2 regions of the Pseudomonas sp. 5Vm1k genome follow, and region 1 is predicted to be linked to the other one. Evidence: predicted binding sites of a transcription regulator. Region 1 holds the regulator's gene; the other holds the start of a gene.
The links. Region 1 encodes sigma-54, which starts transcription at its own class of promoters, with help from an activator protein. Its sites were predicted from a motif close to ANTGGCATNNANNTTGCTNT; they were not measured.
Positions count from the first base shown of each region.

Region 2: a site for sigma-54 is predicted at 1,781-1,800, ahead of ACWIKB_RS12900 (circularly permuted type 2 ATP-grasp protein). Genes of this name have one in related genera too.

Region 1 covers NZ_JBSPCZ010000022.1:38,774-42,181, forward strand. The annotation lists gene rapZ (RNase adapter RapZ) at 1-39, opposite strand, end outside; gene ptsN (PTS IIA-like nitrogen regulatory protein PtsN) at 42-506, opposite strand; gene hpf (ribosome hibernation-promoting factor, HPF/YfiA family) at 519-827, opposite strand; gene ACWIKB_RS29060 (RNA polymerase factor sigma-54) at 901-2,394, opposite strand; gene lptB (LPS export ABC transporter ATP-binding protein) at 2,758-3,408, opposite strand, start outside.
Region 2 covers NZ_JBSPCZ010000005.1:313,600-317,007, forward strand. The annotation lists gene speE (polyamine aminopropyltransferase) at 1-356, shown strand, start outside; gene ACWIKB_RS12890 (hypothetical protein) at 579-812, shown strand; gene ACWIKB_RS12895 (ribonuclease E inhibitor RraB) at 1,027-1,368, shown strand; gene ACWIKB_RS12900 (circularly permuted type 2 ATP-grasp protein) at 1,832-3,241, shown strand; gene ACWIKB_RS12905 (alpha-E domain-containing protein) at 3,254-3,408, shown strand, end outside.

The DNA.
Region 1 (3,408 bases):
ACCTGAGCCGGAACGGCCACTGACGATGATCAAGCGCATGATTAGTGACCGTTTTGCTCGCTCAGGACAACCTGATACAAGGCTTCGTTGCTCGGGGCATGACGCAGTTTTTCGCGTACGTCCTTGCGGTCAAGCATGCTGGCGATCTGGCGCAGCAACTCCAGGTGCGCATCGGTGGCGGCTTCCGGGACCAGCAGCACAAACAGCAGGTCAACCGGGGCGCCATCGATTGCGTCGAAATCGATAGGTGCATCAAGGTGCATCAGGGCACTGATGGGGGCGGTGCAGCCCTTGAGGCGACAGTGGGGGATCGCGATGCCGTTGCCAAAACCGGTGGAACCGAGTTTTTCACGGGCAATCAGAGCCTCGAAGACATCTTGCATCTCCAGATCCGGCACTTCCCGGGCGATCAGGTTGGCAATTTGCTCGAGGGCTTTCTTTTTACTGCCGCCCGGCACGTTCACGAGGGAACGGCCGGGGGTCAGGATGTTTTCAAGTCGGATCATGGGTTGGGAGTGTTAACGACCGGTCGCGCCCTGGAGGAGGCTCTGGGTCTTTTCCTTATGCTTTTTGAGTTGTTTATCCAGCTTGTCGGTCAGTGAGTCGATCGCTGCGTACATATCGGTATGTTCCGCGTTGGCGACCACTTCACTGCCGGGAATATGCAGGGTGGCTTCGATTTTCTGCTTCAGCTTCTCGACCGTCATCGTCACCTGTACGTTGGTGATCTTGTCGAAATGCCGCTCTAATCGTTCGAGTTTTTCGCCGATGTAGGCGCGCAGGGGTTCGGTCACTTCCAGTTGGTGTCCACTGATGTTGACTTGCATACAGCTTCTCCTTCGTTGCCAGTGCATAAAGCGGCAGGTAAAGGTACCTGCCACTGGAACGCTGTGCTGTGGCTTACATCAACCGCTTGCGTTCGCTCGAAGGCGCGATCCCTAAGGACTCGCGGTACTTGGCGACGGTGCGGCGAGCCACCTGAATGCCTTGTGCCTCCAGTAAACCAGCGATCTTGCTGTCACTCAACGGCTTTTTCTGATTTTCCGCGGCAACCAGTTTTTTGATGATCGCGCGAATCGCTGTGGACGAGCATTCACCGCCTTCAGAGGTGCTGACATGACTGGAGAAAAAGTATTTCAGCTCATATATGCCCCGAGGGGTATGCATGAACTTTTGGGTGGTCACCCGTGAAATCGTCGATTCGTGCATGCCCACCGCTTCGGCGATGTCATGCAGGACCAGCGGTTTCATGGCTTCGTCGCCGTACTCCAGGAAGCCGCGCTGATGCTCGACGATCTGGGTGGCTACTTTCATCAGGGTTTCGTTGCGGCTTTGCAGGCTCTTGATGAACCAGCGGGCTTCCTGCAACTGATTGCGCATGAAGGTGTTGTCGGCGCTGGTGTCGGCGCGGCGTACGAAGCCGGCGTACTGGGCATTGACCCGCAGTCTTGGCACCGACTCCTGGTTCAACTCCACCAGCCAGCGCTCGTTGTCCTTGCGCACGATCACGTCGGGAACGACGTATTCGGCTTCGCTGGACTCGATCTGCGAGCCCGGACGTGGGTTCAGGCTCTGGACCAGCTCGATCACCTGGCGCAGTTCATCTTCCTTGAGCTTCATGCGGCGCATCAACTGGCTGTAGTCGCGACTGCCGAGCAGGTCGATGTAATCGCTGACCAGGCGCTTGGCCTCGGCCAGCCAAGGGGTCTTGGCGGGCAGTTGGCGCAATTGCAGCAACAGGCATTCGCCCAGGTTGCGGGCACCGATGCCGGCTGGTTCGAATTGCTGGATGCGGTGCAGGACGGCTTCAATTTCGTCGAGTTCGATGTCCAGTTCCGGATCGAAGGCTTCGAGGATTTCCTCGAGGGTTTCGTCCAGGTAGCCCTGATTGTTGATGCAATCGATCAGGGTCACGGCGATCAGGCGATCGGTGTCGGACATCGGTGCCAGGTTCAGTTGCCAGAGCAGGTGGCTTTGCAGGCTTTCACCGGCCGATGTACGGGTGGTGAAATCCCACTCGTCGTCATCGTTGCTCGGCAAGCTGCTGGCGCTGGTCTGGTAAACGTCTTCCCACGCGGTGTCGACGGGCAGTTCGTTGGGAATGCGCTCGTTCCAGTCGCCTTCCTCGAGGTTATCCACCGTCGGGGCGGTTTCCTGGTAGGAGGGTTCCGAAACATCGGCGTTGGGTTGCTGTTCGGCTTTGTCGGCCAAGGGGTCGGCGTTATCGAAGTCGTCGCCTTCTTCCTGGCGTTCGAGCATCGGATTGGACTCCAGGGCCTCCTGGATTTCCTGTTGCAGGTCCAGGGTCGACAATTGGAGCAGGCGGATGGCCTGTTGCAGCTGAGGTGTCATCGTCAGCTGCTGGCCCATTCTCAAGACTAGCGATGGTTTCATGGCAGGGGCTTAACACCTTATTCGCCGGCGCACATGCGCCATCCACTACAGGGGCGCCGGAGCGCCAAACTTAAGCAAATTATATGCCCGAAACCACAGCGTTTGCCTAGAGCGCTGTAACAATAAAAACCTATAAAGCTTTATTGACAGGTTGCCCTTGGCTGACGCTGAACATCTTTGGAGCGTCGCGTTTGCCTAGAGCGCTGTAACAATAAAAACCTATAAAGCTTTATTGACAGGTTGCCCTCGCTGAAAGCTGAACATCTTTGAAGCGTCGCGTTTGCCTAGAGCGCCGTAACAATAAAAACCTATTGAGTTTTTATCGAGACAAGCGCTCGGTTGGCCAGCCAGGCACCTCAGTGCTTACAGGCGGAACTCATGGCCCAGATACACTTCCTTGACCAGTTCGTTGGCCAGGATGGTGGCAGAGTCACCTTCGGCGATCAGTTGGCCGTCGTTGACGATGTAGGCGGTTTCGCAGATATCCAGGGTTTCACGGACGTTGTGGTCAGTGATCAACACGCCAATGCCCTTGGCCTTGAGGTGATGGATGATCTGCTTGATGTCGCCTACCGAAATCGGGTCTACACCGGCGAAAGGTTCGTCGAGCAGGATGAATTTCGGGTTGGTGGCCAGTGCGCGGGCGATTTCCACCCGGCGGCGTTCGCCACCGGACAGGCTCATGCCGAGGTTGTCGCGAATATGGCTGATGTGGAATTCCTGCAGCAGGCTTTCCAGCTCTTTGCGGCGACCGGCCTTGTCGAGTTCCTTGCGGGTCTCGAGGATGGCCATGATGTTGTCAGCCACCGACAGTTTTCGGAAGATCGACGCTTCTTGCGGAAGATAGCCGATACCGGCCTTTGCACGACCGTGCATCGGCTGGTGGCTGACGTCCAGGTCGTCGATCAGGACGCGACCCTGATCGGCCTGTACCAGGCCGACGATCATGTAGAAGCAGGTGGTCTTGCCGGCGCCGTTCGGGCCCAGCAGGCCGACGATCTGACCGCTGTCGAT
Region 2 (3,408 bases), on a different contig from region 1:
AAAACTTCTACCAGGCTTGCCACCGCTGCCTGAACGAAGGCGGCATCCTGGTAACCCAGAACGGCACGCCGTTCATGCAACTGAGCGAAGTACAGACCACCGCCGGCCGCCTGCGCAGCCTGTTTCCGGACTGGCACTTCTATCAAGCCGCCGTGCCGACCTACATCGGCGGCGCGATGACTTTCGCCTGGGGCGCGACCAACACCGCGTATCGCAAGTTGTCCCGCGAAACCCTGCAACAGCGCTTCGCCGGCAGCGGCATCATCACCCGCTACTACAACCCGGAAATCCACATCGGCGCCTTCGCCATGCCGCAATACGTGCTGAACGCGATCAACAAGCCAAGCAACGACTAAAAGTTATCCACAACCTATTTGTGGGAGCGGGCTTGCTCGCGAAAGCGGTGTGTCAGTCAATATTAATGTCGACTGACACGACGCCTTCGCGAGCAAGCCCGCTCCCACAATGGGGCGTGGTGTTTTTTAGAGGGTGTATCAGGTAATTCGTTGGAACGATCAGTCAGGGCAAAAGTCCAGATGGTTGTAAGCCCATTTGCGGGTTTGATCGAGGAGGCACTGATGCAAAAGTGGAAAATCACTTTCGTGGATGATCACGGCGAAACGCTCGATGAAGTCTTTGAGTGCGACGAGTGCCCGGATAACGAGCACGCGGCCAAACTCATCAAGGCCCGGCTTCTGCCTGTTGCTGCCGAACTGGATCTGAACGATCTGGAAGGGCGAACCGCTGACGCCAGCGTAAAAAGTCTCAAGACCCAGAACAGCATTCAAATCCTCGGCATTACTCCCGTCTGAACCTCACCTGTCTCATTCATAACCAGGCCTTGGCAGCGGCTCCGACTTGGGGCTACTCTGCAAGCGAGATCAGCGAACGGATCGCTAAGGTCTGGTCTTGTCAGCTACATGCTTAAATCCCGGCGGCAACCTGGTTGCCGTATCGCCTCCACCAATCGGTTGCGGGCGCAGGGAGTACGGAAAGTCTATCCATATGGTTTTAGGAGGACGATTCATGAGCACAGCCTATCAAGAAGACATCAGTACCAGCGTACTGCGCCGCATGAAGGAAGGCGGTTTCGACTTTTCAAGATTCCATCCCATCGAGTTCTACGCGATTTTCCCGGACGAGGAGCGGGCACGCAGGGCGGCAGGTCATTTTTGTGGTGAATCCTTGAATGCCCAGATCAGCGTGCGCGACGACGGCGCGTGGCATCTGGAACTGAGCAAAGTGATGTACGCCACCTACGACGGCATCGGCGACTTTGAGCAGGACTTCGAGGCCGTGGTCGAACCTCTGGGCGGGATCATCGAAGGATGGGGCGTCAAACAGGAGGTACGAGGGCTACTCGCATAACACTATGAACAGCGACAACACCCAGCAACGGCTGACCTTCGGGTTGGCCGTTTTCGTTTGTGCGGTTTAAAAAAATAAAAGATCGCAGCCTCGTTTCACTCGACAGCTCCTACAGAGTGAAACGAGGCTGCGATCTTTTGATCTTCGCTTTTGATTCACAACATTTCAAAAACCCAAAAAAAAGCCGCCTAAACAGGCGGCCAAAGGGAAGTTCGAGAGGTTTTGCAACGAATGCGCGAATTATCCGCATCGGCTCCCGGGCAGTGAAATCAACTCTGACTATGCTGGTGATAGGCGACAACATTGCTTCGCAATGAAGCGGGGGCGATCAGGTTGGGGCGTTTGCCGCACAGGATTGGTGCGGTGCTTTTGGGGCGATTATCCAACTGATTGAAATCAAAGCGTTTATGCCGATGGCACGGGCCTTGCGAAGCCTAGATGTCCGGGTGACAAGGAGTACGGCATGATCCGCACCTATTTTGATGAGATGTACGATGCCGGCGGCCTGGTCCGCCCGCATTATCGGGAGTTTGCCCGTTGGCTGGCCGAAACGCCTGACGAGCTTTTGGCACAACGGCGACGCGAGGCCGATCTGTTGTTTCATCGTGCCGGCATAACATTCACGCTCTACGGTGATGAGCAGGGGACAGAGCGTCTGATTCCCTTCGACACCATTCCCCGCAGTATCCCCGCCAGCGAATGGCGGATCGTCGAACGCGGTTGTATCCAGCGGGTCAAGGCGTTGAACATGTTCCTCGCCGACCTCTATCACGAGCAGCGCATCATCAAGGCCGGCATCATCCCGGCCGAGCAAGTGCTGGCCAACGAGCAATACCAGTTGGCGATGCAAGGGCTGGACTTGCACCGGGATATTTATTCCCACATCTCCGGTGTCGATCTGGTGCGCGATGGCGACGGCACGTACTACGTGCTTGAAGACAATCTGCGGACACCGAGCGGCGTGAGCTACATGCTTGAAGACCGCAAGATGATGATGCGCCTGTTCCCAGAGTTGTTCGCGGCGCAGCGCATTGCCCCTATCGACCACTACCCGAACCTGTTACTCGACACCCTGAAAAGCTCCAGCCCGATCGATAACCCGAGCGTGGTGGTGCTGACCCCTGGGCGCTTCAACAGCGCGTTTTTCGAGCACGCCTTTCTGGCGCGGGAAATGGGTGTGGAACTGGTGGAAGGCGCGGACCTGTTCGTGCGCGACGACAAGGTGTTCATGCGCACCACGGACGGGCCGAAAGCCGTCGACGTGATCTACCGTCGCCTCGACGATGCGTTCCTCGATCCGCTGGCGTTCAACCCGGACTCGATGCTCGGTGTGCCAGGGCTGCTGTCGTCCTATCGCTCCGGCAACGTGGTGCTGGCGAATGCCATCGGCACCGGGGTAGCGGATGACAAGTCGGTGTATCCGTTCGTTACGGACATGATCCGTTTCTATCTGGATGAAGAACCGATCCTGAAGAACGTGCCGACGTTCCAGTGCCGCAACCCTTCGGAACTGTCCCACGTCCTGGCCAATCTCCCCGACCTGGTGGTCAAGGAAACCCAGGGCTCCGGCGGTTACGGAATGCTGGTGGGGCCGGCGGCGACAGCGGCGGAAATCGAGTCGTTCCGCGCGCGGATCAAAGCCAAGCCCCACGCGTATATCGCGCAACCGACGTTGTCCCTGTCGACCTGTCCGACCTTTGTCGAAAACGGCATCGCGCCACGCCACATCGACCTGCGTCCGTTTGTATTGTCTGGCCGCGAAACCCGGGTTGTGCCCGGCGGTTTGACCCGTGTTGCCCTGCGTGAAGGCTCCCTGGTGGTGAATTCCTCCCAGGGCGGCGGCACCAAGGACACCTGGGTGGTCGAGGATTGAAGGAAGCCTGCCATGTTAAGTAGAACTGCCTCGGATTTGTATTGGATGTCGCGTTACCTGGAGCGGGCGGAAAACCTCGCACGGATGCTAGACATCAGTTATTCGCTGTCGCTGATGCCGCAGGACGGCCGTGGTGACGGTCTGCACGAACTCGCCATGCCGCTGCT